DNA from 4 places in the Priestia sp. JNUCC 25 genome. Region 3 is predicted to be linked to each of the others. Evidence: predicted binding sites of a transcription regulator. Region 3 holds the regulator's gene; each other region holds the start of a gene.
What was found. The regulator Rex, encoded in region 3, represses fermentation and respiration genes when NADH is low (regulators of the CRP and FNR family bind a similar motif). The targets are predictions, from matches to a motif close to TTGTGAAATATTTCACAA.

Region 1 (3,218 bases), 270 kb from region 3:
TTTCATAACGAAAGAACGTGCTGGTCTTATTTTTGCTTTTCGTATGCATCAGGTTCAATATGAACAAGCGTATCTTTAATTTGATGCTCATCGTTCATCATATGTTCAATTTGATCAGCAATTTCATGGCTTTTGATAACATTTAAATGGGGATCTACTTTAACAGTTACATCAATCACGACTTGATTACCAAGCTTGCGCGCTTTCACATCTTCTACTTCTTTTACACCTTCTACAAGCTCGATGCTTTCTTTGTAGTGCCCTAACTTCTCTTCGTCGAATCCGTCTGTTAAGGAATGAGCCGCTTCTTTAAAAATCTCGATGGCTGTTTTACAAATAATAATTCCCACAGCAAAAGCAGCTACCACGTCCAGCCAGGGCAGGCCGAACTGTGAGCCGAAAATTCCCACAACAGCCCCTATACTCACAAGTGCATCGGACAAATTATCTTTAGCAACCGCATATAAGGACTGGCTATCAAGTTTTTTAGCAAGCTTAATATTATATCGGTAGACACCACCCATAACAGCAGCCGCTCCAAGACCTACCCAAGCAGCCAGTAAATTAGGCGCTTCAGATTTGTCCATAAATAATGACTGACCCGCATCGACCAATACTTCTAGTCCGATGACCATCATGATAAAAGAAGCAATAAGTGAAGAGATATGTTCCGCTCTGGAATGTCCATAGGGATGATCATTATCACGAGGTTTTTTAGAGATTTTTAAGCCGACTAAGACGGCAATTGATGCAATAATATCTGTAACATTATTAAGACCGTCGGCTTTTAATGCAGAGGAAGCGGTGACACCCGCAATGATAAGTTTACATGCTGATAAAAAGATATATGATAAGATACTAACCCAAGCACCTTTTTGGGCTTGCTCATAGTAGTTCTCCATCCTTTCCACTCCTTTATTCAAAATAAGCAAACTTAGTGTAACAAATGGATTTCGTGTGGGTCTATAGAAACATTATTGGCTGCTAACATACAAATAGAGAATGTTAAACTCTTTAGCTTTCTGCAAAACAAGTTGCCTTTACTCAACACTTTAAACGTTTAAGATCTTTCTAAATGTGGCACTTCATGTAGAAGGACATTTTTTTAAATCACCCTGTAAAATTGTTTACTATTTTTTAAAGGGTGTGATTTTTATCACAGCTGAAGCTATTTATTCTTGTTACACTAACATTGTGAAAAACATCACAAAATAAAATTCAAAGGATGATACAAATGAAAACACAATTTACACCAAAAACACGAAAAGTTGCCGTTATCGGAACTGGTTTTGTTGGCTCAAGCTACGCTTTTTCAATGGTGAATCAAGGTATTGCCAATGAATTAGTGTTAATCGATATGAACAAAGAAAAAGCAGAAGGTGAAGCACGTGATATCAATCATGGAATGCCATTTGCCACACCGATGAAAATCTGGGCTGGAGATTATAAAGACTGTGCTGACGCTGATTTAGCAGTTATTACAGCGGGCGCTAATCAAGCTCCAGGGGAAACACGCTTAGATCTAGTTGAAAAAAACGTTAAAATTTTCGAATGCATTGTAAAAGATATTATGAACAGCGGATTTGACGGCATCATTTTAGTGGCAACAAATCCAGTTGATATTCTCGCACACGTTACACAAAAAGTATCAGGATTACCAAACGAACGGGTAATTGGTTCAGGAACGATTCTTGACACAGCTCGCTTCCGCTACTTGTTAAGCGACTATTTCGAAGTAGATTCTCGCAACGTCCACGCTTATATTATGGGGGAACATGGAGATACGGAATTTCCTGTTTGGAGCCACGCGCAAATTGGCGGTGTGAAGCTCGAACATTTTATCAATACTGCCGCTATTGAAAAAGAACCGGATATGCAGCATCTATTCGAACAAACCCGCGATGCGGCTTACCATATTATTAATCGAAAAGGAGCGACTTATTACGGAATTGCAATGGGGCTTGTACGCATTACCAAGGCTATTTTAGATGATGAAAACTCTATTTTAACAGTATCTGCTTTATTAGAAGGACAATACGGTATTTCTGATGTGTATATCGGCGTACCAGCTATCATTAATAAAAACGGCGTGCGTCAAATTATTGAATTGAATTTAACTCCTCACGAACAGCAGCAGCTCGAGCACTCTGCTAGCATTCTTAAACAAACTCGCGACAGAGCTTTTGTGTAACATCTAAAGATTTTTGCGGGGGACTCCCCCGCTACCTTGTTTTAAATATGTAGTAGAGGTGTATGAATATGACGTGGACTCAGGTATATAATCCGTTAGATAATATTTGGCTTTCTGCACTAATTGCACTCATTCCCATTATCTTTTTCTTTATTGCTTTAACTCTTTTGAAATTAAAAGGACACATTGCTGCCGGTGTTACGGTGCTTCTTTCTATGATTATTGCTATTTATTTTTATGATATGCCTGCCTCAATGGTTTTAGGAGCCACAGGCTATGGGTTTCTGTATGCACTTTGGCCCATCAGCTATATTATTATCGGAGCAGTGTTCTTATATAAGCTAACTGTCAAAAGCGGACAGTTTACTACCATCAGACAATCTATTATTTCAATAACCGATGACCCCCGCTTGCAAATGCTGCTTGTTGCTTTTTCTTTTAATGCTTTTTTAGAAGGGGCAGCGGGATTTGGAGCTCCAATTGCCATTACAGCAGCGCTTCTAGTTGGACTTGGGTTCAAACCGTTAAAAGCAGCGGCGCTATGTTTAATTGCTAATACAGCTTCAGGAGCGTTTGGCGCCATGGGGATTCCTGTCATTGTTGCAGGACAAGTATCTGGCATAGATCCAAAAGAAATTGCTCATTTTCTTGGCACGCAGCTTCCGATTATTTCTTTTCTTATCCCTTTTTTACTTGTCTTTATTATGGATGGGATAAAAGGATTAAAAGACGTATGGAAAGCAACGAGCATCACAGCCGTTTCCTATGCACTGACACAGTATTTAACTGTTACATACATCGGCCCTGAACTTCCAAATATCACATCTTCTATTGTGAGTTTGCTTGCTCTTGCTTTTTATATTAAACGAACAAGCCCGGCAGCAGCTAAAAGCTTCAGCCTGTCACCAAAACAGATTTTAAAAGCTTGGTCTCCTTTTATTCTATTAACGATACTCGTTACGGCTTGGAGCATTTCTTTTGTCAAAACGATGCTTGAACATATGAACCTGCTTATTAACGTCCCATT
Region 2 (3,218 bases), 1.7 Mb from region 3:
TTCCTCCGCCGGTCATAGTAAATAAGTGTCCGTCAAAGAAGCGGTCAATAAACAATAAAGCAAGCGTTACGGTTAATACAGGAAACGCGAAAATGATAATAATACAGCTTGCTAGAACGGACCACGTGAATAGCGGCATATGCATAAGTTTCATGCCCGGCGCACGCATTTTTAAAATAGTCATAATAAAATTAATTCCGGAAGCCAAGCTGCCAATACCTGATATTTGAATACCCCAAATATAAAAATCTTGACCTGGTCCAGGACTGAACTGCATGCCAGAAAGCGGCGGATAACTCAACCATCCTGCATCTGGCGAGCCGCCGATTACGAACGACAAATTGAAAAGCATGGCGCCAAAGAAAAATAGCCAAAAGCTTACCGCGTTTAAAAAAGGATAGGCGACATCTCTTGCTCCAATTTGAAGCGGTACAACAATGTTAAAGAACGCAAACATAAGCGGCATTGCCATAAATAGAATCATAATGGTTCCGTGCGTAGTGAAAATTTCGTTGTAATGATTAGAATCTAGAAAATGCCACTGAGGGAATGCTAGTTGAATACGCATTAATAGTGCATCTACTCCGCCTCGAAACAGCATTAATAATGAAGAAAGCATATACATAATTCCAATTTTTTTATGATCCACCGTTGTGAGCCATTCACGCCATAGCCACTTCCATTTTTTAAGATACGTAAGAACAAAAATAATACCGGCTAGTGTTAACAAAATGGCGACATCTGCTCCATAAATCATCGGCTCCCCTGTCACAAAAAAACGAGATGAAAAATCTTTTAATTTGTCTAACAACTTATTTTCCTCCTTCCTGGTGCTCGTGCTGTGTATGTGTTTGTTCATCAGAAGCCACATTCATGGTCTTCATGTCTTCGTTTTTCATATGGTGATGCTGACTATAATATTGACCGCCGTTTTTAATGACAATTTCTTGGAATAAACCTTTAGGAATAGTAGAATACGATTTTTCCAAGGAAAGACCTTGTTTGGCAAGACTGTTATAATCAGCTTTTGTTAAAGCTGGTGCGGTTTCTTTCACTTGTTTTACCCACTGATTAAATTCTTTTGTCGATGTAGATTTAACTTTAAAATTCATATGAGCAAATCCTTCACCTGTAAAATTAGCGCCTGAACCAAAATATTCTCCCTTGTGATCAGCTTGCAGCCACAGTCCCATTGCCATTCCCGGCATGGTATATAATTGTCCTCCCAGCTCCGGTACCCAAAAAGAATTCATAGGTGCATCTGACGTTAGCACGAATTGAACGGGCACATCTTTTGGAATTTCAACATAGTTGACTGTCGCAATATCTTGATCCGGATATTGAAATAGCCATTTCCAGTCAAGGGATGTTACTTCAATTGTTAACGGTTTTACATCTTTTTGCGGCGGATCTACTAAGTCATACGTCGTCTTGGCCGTAGCGAAACCTAAAATACCAATAATAATAATAGGGATGCCCCACCAAATAAATTCAAGACGCTTACTATCGTCCCAGCTTGGCCGATACGGAGCCTTGTTTCCAGGCTTATCACGGTAGCGTAAAACGATATACACAAGCAGACCTAAAACAGGAATAACAACGATTGTGCATAAAATTATGGAAAAAATAATTAAATGGTATTCTTTTTGAGCCACCGCCCCCTGTGGATTTAAAATCAAATAACGACTATCACAGCCTGCTAAAAAAATTGTAATGAATACGAAGAGAATGATTAACTTGCCAATATGCATTGATCTTTGCTTTCTCACCTAAGCTCAGGCTCCCTTCTTCTAAATCTCTGTACATAATAATGGTATATAAACGTTCATATTAGAGATGCATCCCAACGGATCAAAGAGCTAATAACCTCCTAACATATTGAATTTTGTCATGACATATTGCTTACTCCTAAAAAATTATCATGTTGTGTTGTTAAAGGGTGTGATATTTATCACACTTAAAGCGGTTTTTATCTATTTTGAATACCTTTACCATAATTTCGTCACATATTTGGGTAAAGGTGGTGTGAAAGGTGCCTTGCTCCTGGCGGGTAGATTCTTATAAAAGCAAAAAGCTCTTCCAGTTATTATCAACTGGAAGAGCTTTTTATAAGTAATAGTAGAAGTGGCGAGCTTCAAATCCTTATGAATTTGTTTACTTGATCTGCTGAAATATCCAATCAATCATCTTTTGTTAAGAGAGTTATGACTTCCTTATATTCCTCTAACTCTTTGGTCTGTGCGAGAGTATAGATTTTCTCTAGCGATAAAAGAGAGCTCTGAATAATAAATGTGCGAGGCTCCGTATCATTTTGCAGTAATTCATCAGATATAAACGTCACAAATTCCAGACTCTTCTTTTGTTCCTCTTCATTTATTAGTTTATTTTCAATCACCCGTTTTAACTTCGCGGTTACGCGCGTAAGCTCAGTCGAAAAATGACTTTCTGTTTTCTCATTAAATACCGCAGAGTAAACGGAAGGGTTAAATAACTGTTCTTTTTGTTCTGCTACTTCGATTACGATTTCCTCTATACGCTTCATACAATAACGGACAATTTGTTCAATAGGCAATGGATAGTTTAGTGCTTTATTCATTTTAAATATATTGTTAAGCATTCCTTCTAGCAGCACAGCTCCATCAAATAAATAAGGAGAAGTCTTAGAGGGGAAAATCTCCTGAAAGCGTTCATATATCCAGTTGAATGTTGCTGCTTTTAACTCCTCTATATATTGAAATGTTTTAACTTCATTTAAAACGAGTGTACTTTCAATCATTTCAGGAATTTTGTTTTGCTCTGCAAAGTTCAGCATAAAAATTATCTGTTCTTCAAATACCTTCTGATTATCTCCTTTATATTCAATGGCTACTTTTTCTCTTTGTAGAATAAGTGATTCTTGCAAAGACGAAAGTAATGAGAGAAGCAGTTCACTTTTAGATGAAAAATATTTATAAAATGTTCCTTTTGAAATACCGCTTCTTTCTAATATATCTTGTACCGAAGTGTCTACGTATCCTTTTTCCATAAAAAGCTGGTGCGTATGCCCTAAAATATCGAGCTGTTTTTGATTCATTGCTGCTACTCCTCTGTTTACAATTTACTTTTTATTTAGTATAACTTATCTGCCTTTTCCTACGTGAATTTTATCCTTTTTCCTTGATAAATAAATAAAAATAATTATATACTATTAGTACATTTTTATACTATGTGTATAAAAA
Region 3 (3,218 bases):
ATATTTGTGTTCATCATATCCAATAGACACGTTTTCGAGATTTAAGACTTCATTTCCGCTTTGACGCTCAATTTCAAACGAAAAACTAGCTGATTTTTCGCCTTCGTTAGGTCGATTTATTAACTCCATTCGATCGAGCTGTTTACGTCTGCTTTGCGCACGTTTTGTAGTCGATGCGCGGGCGATGTTTCGCTGAATAAAATCATTCAGTTTTGCGACTTCATCTTGCTGCTTTTCGTACTGACGCAACTCTTTTTCATATCGCTCTGCTTTTTGTACAAGGTATTTAGAGTAGTTGCCCGTGTACTTCACCGTTGTTTTTTGTGTGACTTCATACACTTGATTTACGACTTTATCAAGGAAGTAACGATCGTGTGAAACAATTAAAATAGCTCCTTCATACCCTTGCAGAAACTGTTCCAGCCATGCTAAAGTTTCAATATCTAAGTGGTTGGTAGGCTCATCGAGAATAAGTAAGTCCGGCTTTGTTAAAAGCAGTTTTGCAAGCGCCAAGCGTGTTTTTTGTCCACCGCTCAAGGAGGAAATAGGGGTGCTATAGTCAAAGTTTGAAAAACGGAAACCGTGAAGAATAGATCGTGTATCCGCTTCATATTGATAGCCGCCTAAATCTTTGAACGTTACTTGAAGCTGATCGTACTCTTTGGTTAGTTTTTCGTATTGAACTGAATCATTAAAAATGTCTGGATCGCCCATCTTCGTTTCAAGCGTACGTAATTCTTTTTCCATCTTCTTTAACGGAGCAAAGACAGTCATCATTTCTTCCCATATGGAGAGTGTTGACTCAAGAACTGTATCTTGTCCCATATAATCAATGGAAACACCTTTAGGTTTAATAATTTCTCCGCTGTCATAAGAAAGCTGCTCAGCAATAATTTTTAATAAAGTTGATTTACCAGCACCGTTTCGTCCCACTAGGGCAATGCGGTCTTTTGATTGTACTTCTAACTTTATATTCGATAAAATGGGTTCTGCCCCATAGTATTTTGTAATACCGTTCAATTGTAGAATAATCATTTTTTCACCTCTAGTAGTATATCCATAGTGTATTTTAACATATTCTCAACTACAAGTTCTTCCTACAAGCGTTTGTAATTTGTACAGGGACAAGGAAAAATGGTGAAGCGAATGTTTTGATTCATGAAATAAAATGATTTTACGTGCACATTTTATACAGGATACTATGTTAAAATAAGAGATAAGTGCATCTCTGAACTTATATATGATGGATGTAGAAAATCCGTCATGACTAACAAACGAATCCTTTGAAGGGCTAATTGCTTCGTTCTAGCTAACGACTTTAAATAGTGCTGGATAGACAAAAGCCGTCGGGGTGTGAAGCGGAGTATATATAAAACAAGAGAAAAGAGAGAGAATTGGAAGCGCTACCTCAAAGCGGTTGATGCTTTGTGAAAGGTAATGCAATATGACTTGAAAATGTTAGTAATGACATACATGAACTGAGGGGGTACAACGTGAACACTGAACAATTAAAAATACCACAAGCAACGGCTAAACGATTGCCGCTTTATTATCGTTTTTTAAAAAACTTGCATGCTTCTGGTAAACAGCGTGTTTCGTCAGCAGAGTTAAGTGAGGCAGTGAAAGTTGATTCTGCTACTATTCGTCGGGACTTTTCTTATTTTGGAGCATTAGGGAAAAAGGGATACGGCTACAATGTGAATTATTTACTTACATTTTTCCGTAAAACGTTAGACCAAGATGAAGTAACGAAAGTAGCACTGATTGGCGTGGGGAATCTGGGAACGGCCTTTTTAAATTATAATTTTATTAAAAATAATAACACCAAAATTGAGTGCGCTTTTGATGTGATAGAAGATAAAGTCGGTACAAAAGTAGGTGACGTGCCGGTTTATCACCTTGACCAATTGGAAGATTATATGAGTGATGATATCTCAGTGGCGATTTTAACCGTTCCTGCCACTGTTGCTCAGCAAATTACCGATCGTTTAGTGAACTGCGGAATTAAAGGGATTCTAAACTTCACTCCTGCACGCTTAAACGTACCGGATGAGATTCGACTACATCATATTGATCTTGCTGTAGAATTACAGTCGCTTGTCTATTTTTTGAAAAATTATCCTGTTGAATAAGGTGGACTGTGTTACGATTTCCTTAAGTCTAAATTAATAAGGAGAGTGGGAATATGGGGATTGGAGCAGGCAGTTGGATTATTATTGCGATTGTAGCACTGCTTATTTTTGGACCGAAACGGTTACCGGAGCTAGGAAGGTCAGTCGGGCAAACGCTTAGAGAGTTTAAGCATGCCGCTAGCGGTGCATCAGAAGATCGTGAAAAAGATAAACAGCGTCAAGTAGATGACAAAGAGTAAAAGGGTGATCATAGTATGACTGAACAAGAAATGTCAATATATGATCATATAGGAGAGCTGCGAAAACGCATTTTAATTGTTTTATTTTTCTTTGTCATTGCCACAATTGGCGGCTTTTTTATAGCGGATAAGGTTATTGTCTATTTACAGCATGCTGATGAGGCAAAAAATTTAACGATGAATGCATTTAGGCTAACAGATCCAGTTAAGATTTATATGCAGTTTGCTGTTATTATCGGCTGTGTACTTGCAGCTCCTGTTGCACTGTATCAACTTTGGGCATTTATTAGTCCTGGTTTATATGAAAAAGAGCGTAAGGTAACGCTTGGATATATTCCTGTTTCCATTTTTCTCTTTATCGGCGGTGTCTCTTTTTCTTATTTTGTGTTGTTTCCATTTGTCGTCGATTTTATGACGCGCGTTTCTGATGAGCTGAATGTAAACCAAGTGATTGGCATTAATGAATACTTTTCTTTTTTAATGCAGCTCACACTGCCTTTTGGCCTGTTGTTTCAGCTTCCTGTCGTCGTCATGTTTTTGACGCGATTAGGAATTATAACGCCTATGTTTTTATCTCAAATTCGAAAGTATGCCTATTTCGTACTGCTAGTTATTGCCGCACTTATTACACCACCGGAATTGCTCTCGCACATGATGGTGACAGTGCCGCTCTTAATTTTGTATGAAATCAGCATCATTATTTCCCGCATTTCGTATCGCAAAGTGTTAAAGGCAAGGGCAGAGCAAGAAAGAGAAGATGTTAGTATGTAAAAAAACCACTGAAACAGTGGTTTTTTTTATTTAGATGAATCATCTTGATTTTTATATTGCTGCTGCAACTTTTTAA
Region 4 (3,218 bases), 920 kb from region 3:
AACTTGTAAAGGGGAGATTGAATGAAGGCGATGGTTGGGGTAAATGTGGCGGCGGCTGTTTTGTGCGGGGCTGTGATGTATGCAGGGACGCAGCACTGGCAAGAGCAAACGGAAGCGCAGGCAAGTGAAGTAAAAACTGCTGTTGTACATAAAGAAAAACAGTTTTCTGATGTATCTGCTTATACAAAAAATCTTCCAGACTTTATTACAAAGCAAATCCAGTCATCTATCGCAAATAAAAAGCCTCTGACTCTTGTGGTTGCCACATCCGCGAAGGAAGCAGGGTGGCCTCAGCAATTAAAAAAAGAGCTAGCAGCTACATATGGAAGTGATGTATTTACAGTTAAAACACTTTCATACGGCAGTCAAACAACGGATGAACTTTTATCCTCACATATTGCCGATCAAATTGATCAACTTCAGCCAAACATTATTCTGTTCGAAGCACCTCTTAAAAATGACTATCAGCACCTTACGCTAGATGAGACGCTTGAAAATACAGACAAGCTGATTCATCAGCTCAAAGACTTGAAAAAAACGCTTATGATTCAGCCGTCACAGCCATATATTTCACAAACGGAGTCCTATGAAGAAGGAGTAGAAGCGATTAGGGGAGTTTCTGAAGCAAACTGGGTGTATTATATGAACCACTCACTCATTTGGCCGTTTCATTTAGGAGAGTATATAAATAAAGACAGCGGTAATTTAACGAAAAAAGGAAATGAAGTGTGGGGAGAGTACGTTGTGAATTGGTTTACAGGAAAATAAAAAGACAAGCCCTATTTCAAAAGGAATAGGGCTTGTTTTCTATAATTTTATTAGATTATGATTTTTCCTCGTTTTATAGTAGTAGCTTTTTGTATCTCTACACTTATAAAGCTTAAAGCCAAAGATCTCTAAAGGAGTCCAAAGTTTTTTAATGTTTACGAGTGGCATTCTAATTCTCCGTTCTGTTCTTTATAAAGGTCTATATATTCATTATAAAGAATATGAGAGTAATAGTAAATACTATAAAGAACGGTTTATTTTAAAAATTCTTTATAAAGAATTTTTGAGATTTTTATTTTTGGCTTATCAACATTTAGTAGTGATTTTTATCATAGCTCAGGTTATTTATTCTTGCTAAATTAATGTTGTGAAAAATATCACAAAATAAAATGCAAAGGATGATCCAAATTAAAACGTAATTAGATCACTTATTTTTTTTGCTTACTGTTAAAGCAATGGAATCGCATACATACCATAACTGTGTTAGATAATCTAACACACAAGTTGAACGATTCAGAAAATTCATATATCTTAAATATATCTTTAAAGATGCATAGAAAATATATCTTTGAAACAAGCAGGTATAGACGCCAGGGGAGGAATGGAAGATGCAAAAAAAGAAACTCGTATTGATTGGAAATGGAATGGCTGGAGTTCGAGCGATTGAAGAAGTATTGAAGGTTTCAAGCGAAGCGTTTGAAATTACGATTTTCGGAAGCGAGCCGCATCCGAACTATAATCGTATTTTACTATCAAAAGTGCTGCAAGGAGATACGAATGTTGAAGACATTACGTTAAACGATTGGAACTGGTATCAAGAAAACAATATTACATTATATACGGGCGAAACGGTTACTAGTATCGATTCGATAAAAAAAGAAGTAGCGACAAACAGCGGCAGAGTAGAACCGTATGATGAGTTAATTTTAGCAACGGGTTCTCTTCCTTTTATTCTTCCGATTCCAGGGTCTGATAAAAAAGGAGTGACGGCTTTTCGAGATATAAAAGACACGGACGAAATGCTGCAGGCATCTCAGCAGTATAAAAAAGCAGCGGTTATTGGAGGCGGACTGCTTGGATTAGAAGCAGCGCGCGGACTGTTAAATCTGGGAATGGACGTATCTGTGATTCATTTAGCTCCGTATTTAATGGAACGTCAGCTTGATCCAACAGCCGGCAAATTGCTTCAAAACGAATTAGAAAAACAAGGCATGAAGTTTTTGCTTGAAAAACAAACGGCGGAAATCGTTGGGGATGAGCGAGTTGAAGGATTATCTTTTAAAGACGGGACGTTTTTAGAAGCTGATTTAGTCGTGATGGCCGTTGGAATTAAGCCAAACGTTCAGCTTGCAAAAGAAGCGGGACTTAACGTAAACCGAGGAATTGTCGTGAATGACTATATGCAAACGGACATCCCAAACATCTACGCCGTTGGAGAATGTGCAGAGCATAGAGGAATGGTATACGGACTGGTGGCACCTCTGTATGAACAAGGAAAAGCATTAGCAAAAGCGATTTGCGGGGCAGAAAAAGTACCTTATGAAGGATCGGTTTTATCCACCCAGCTAAAAGTATCAGGTGTTGAAGTGTTCTCAGCAGGAGACTTCACGGAAGATGAAGAGAAAAAAGCGATCAAAGTGTTCGATGAACAAGACGGCATTTATAAAAAGCTTGTTCTGCGAGGCAATCAAATCGTCGGAGCCGTTCTTTTTGGAGACAGCTGCGACGGAAATCGACTGTTTTCAATGATACAAAAGCAAGAAGATGTATCCGATGTCGCAAAAGTGTCGATTTTACAGCCGTCTGGCGGTAACGCGGGTGAAAGCTTAGTAGCAAGCATGAGCGCGGATGATATTATTTGCGGCTGTAACGGCGTAACAAAAGGTACGATTGTGGAAGCTATTCAAAAGCAAGGATGCTCATCGGTTGATGAAATTAAAGCTTGTACAAGTGCCTCTCGCTCCTGCGGAGGATGTAAGCCGCTTGTAGCGGAAGTGCTTCAGCATACTCTTGGCGCTGATTTTGACGCGGCGGTTCAAAAAGAAGCGATTTGCGGCTGTACGACTCTGTCACGAGATGAAGTTGTCGAAGAAATCAAAGCAAAAGGACTTTCGCATACGCGTGAAGTTATGAATGTACTTGGGTGGAATAATGAAGAAGGCTGTTCGAAATGCCGTCCGGCGCTGAACTATTATTTAGGCATGGTGAATCCGACCGGATACGTTGATGAACGCGAATCACGATTTGTGAATGAACGCATGCACGCAAATATTCAAAAAGACGGCACGTATTCTGTTGTTCCTCGCATGTACGGAGGCGTCACAAATGCAGAAGATTTACGAAAAATTGCAGATGTTGTTGATAAATATGAAATTCCGCTCGTAAAAGTGACGGGTGGTCAGCGTCTTGATTTGTTTGGTGTTAAAAAAGAAGATTTGCCTAGCGTATGG

Region 1: a site for Rex is predicted at 1,193-1,210, ahead of JNUCC25_RS02660 (L-lactate dehydrogenase). Genes of this name have one in related genera too.
Region 2: a site for Rex is predicted at 1,940-1,957, ahead of JNUCC25_RS09645 (ubiquinol oxidase subunit II). Genes of this name have one in related genera too.
Region 4: a site for Rex is predicted at 1,134-1,151, ahead of nirB (nitrite reductase large subunit NirB). Genes of this name have one in related genera too.

The regions. Positions count from the first base shown of each region.
Region 1 covers NZ_CM132211.1:495,083-498,300, reverse strand. Annotated here, with positions in the region: gene JNUCC25_RS02665 (cation diffusion facilitator family transporter) at 27-902, opposite strand; gene JNUCC25_RS02660 (L-lactate dehydrogenase) at 1,235-2,191, shown strand; gene JNUCC25_RS02655 (lactate permease LctP family transporter) at 2,254-3,218, shown strand, end outside.
Region 2 covers NZ_CM132211.1:1,901,458-1,904,675, reverse strand. Annotated here, with positions in the region: gene qoxB (cytochrome aa3 quinol oxidase subunit I) at 1-811, opposite strand, end outside; gene JNUCC25_RS09645 (ubiquinol oxidase subunit II) at 813-1,751, opposite strand; gene JNUCC25_RS09640 (TetR/AcrR family transcriptional regulator) at 2,180-3,073, opposite strand.
Region 3 covers NZ_CM132211.1:221,079-224,296, forward strand. Annotated here, with positions in the region: gene JNUCC25_RS01305 (ABC-F family ATP-binding cassette domain-containing protein) at 1-1,035, opposite strand, end outside; gene JNUCC25_RS01310 (redox-sensing transcriptional repressor Rex) at 1,494-2,132, shown strand; gene tatA (twin-arginine translocase TatA/TatE family subunit) at 2,186-2,371, shown strand; gene tatC (twin-arginine translocase subunit TatC) at 2,387-3,142, shown strand; gene JNUCC25_RS01325 (YdiK family protein) at 3,169-3,218, opposite strand, start outside.
Region 4 covers NZ_CM132211.1:1,136,224-1,139,441, forward strand. Annotated here, with positions in the region: gene JNUCC25_RS05820 (SGNH/GDSL hydrolase family protein) at 22-768, shown strand; gene nirB (nitrite reductase large subunit NirB) at 1,377-3,218, shown strand, end outside.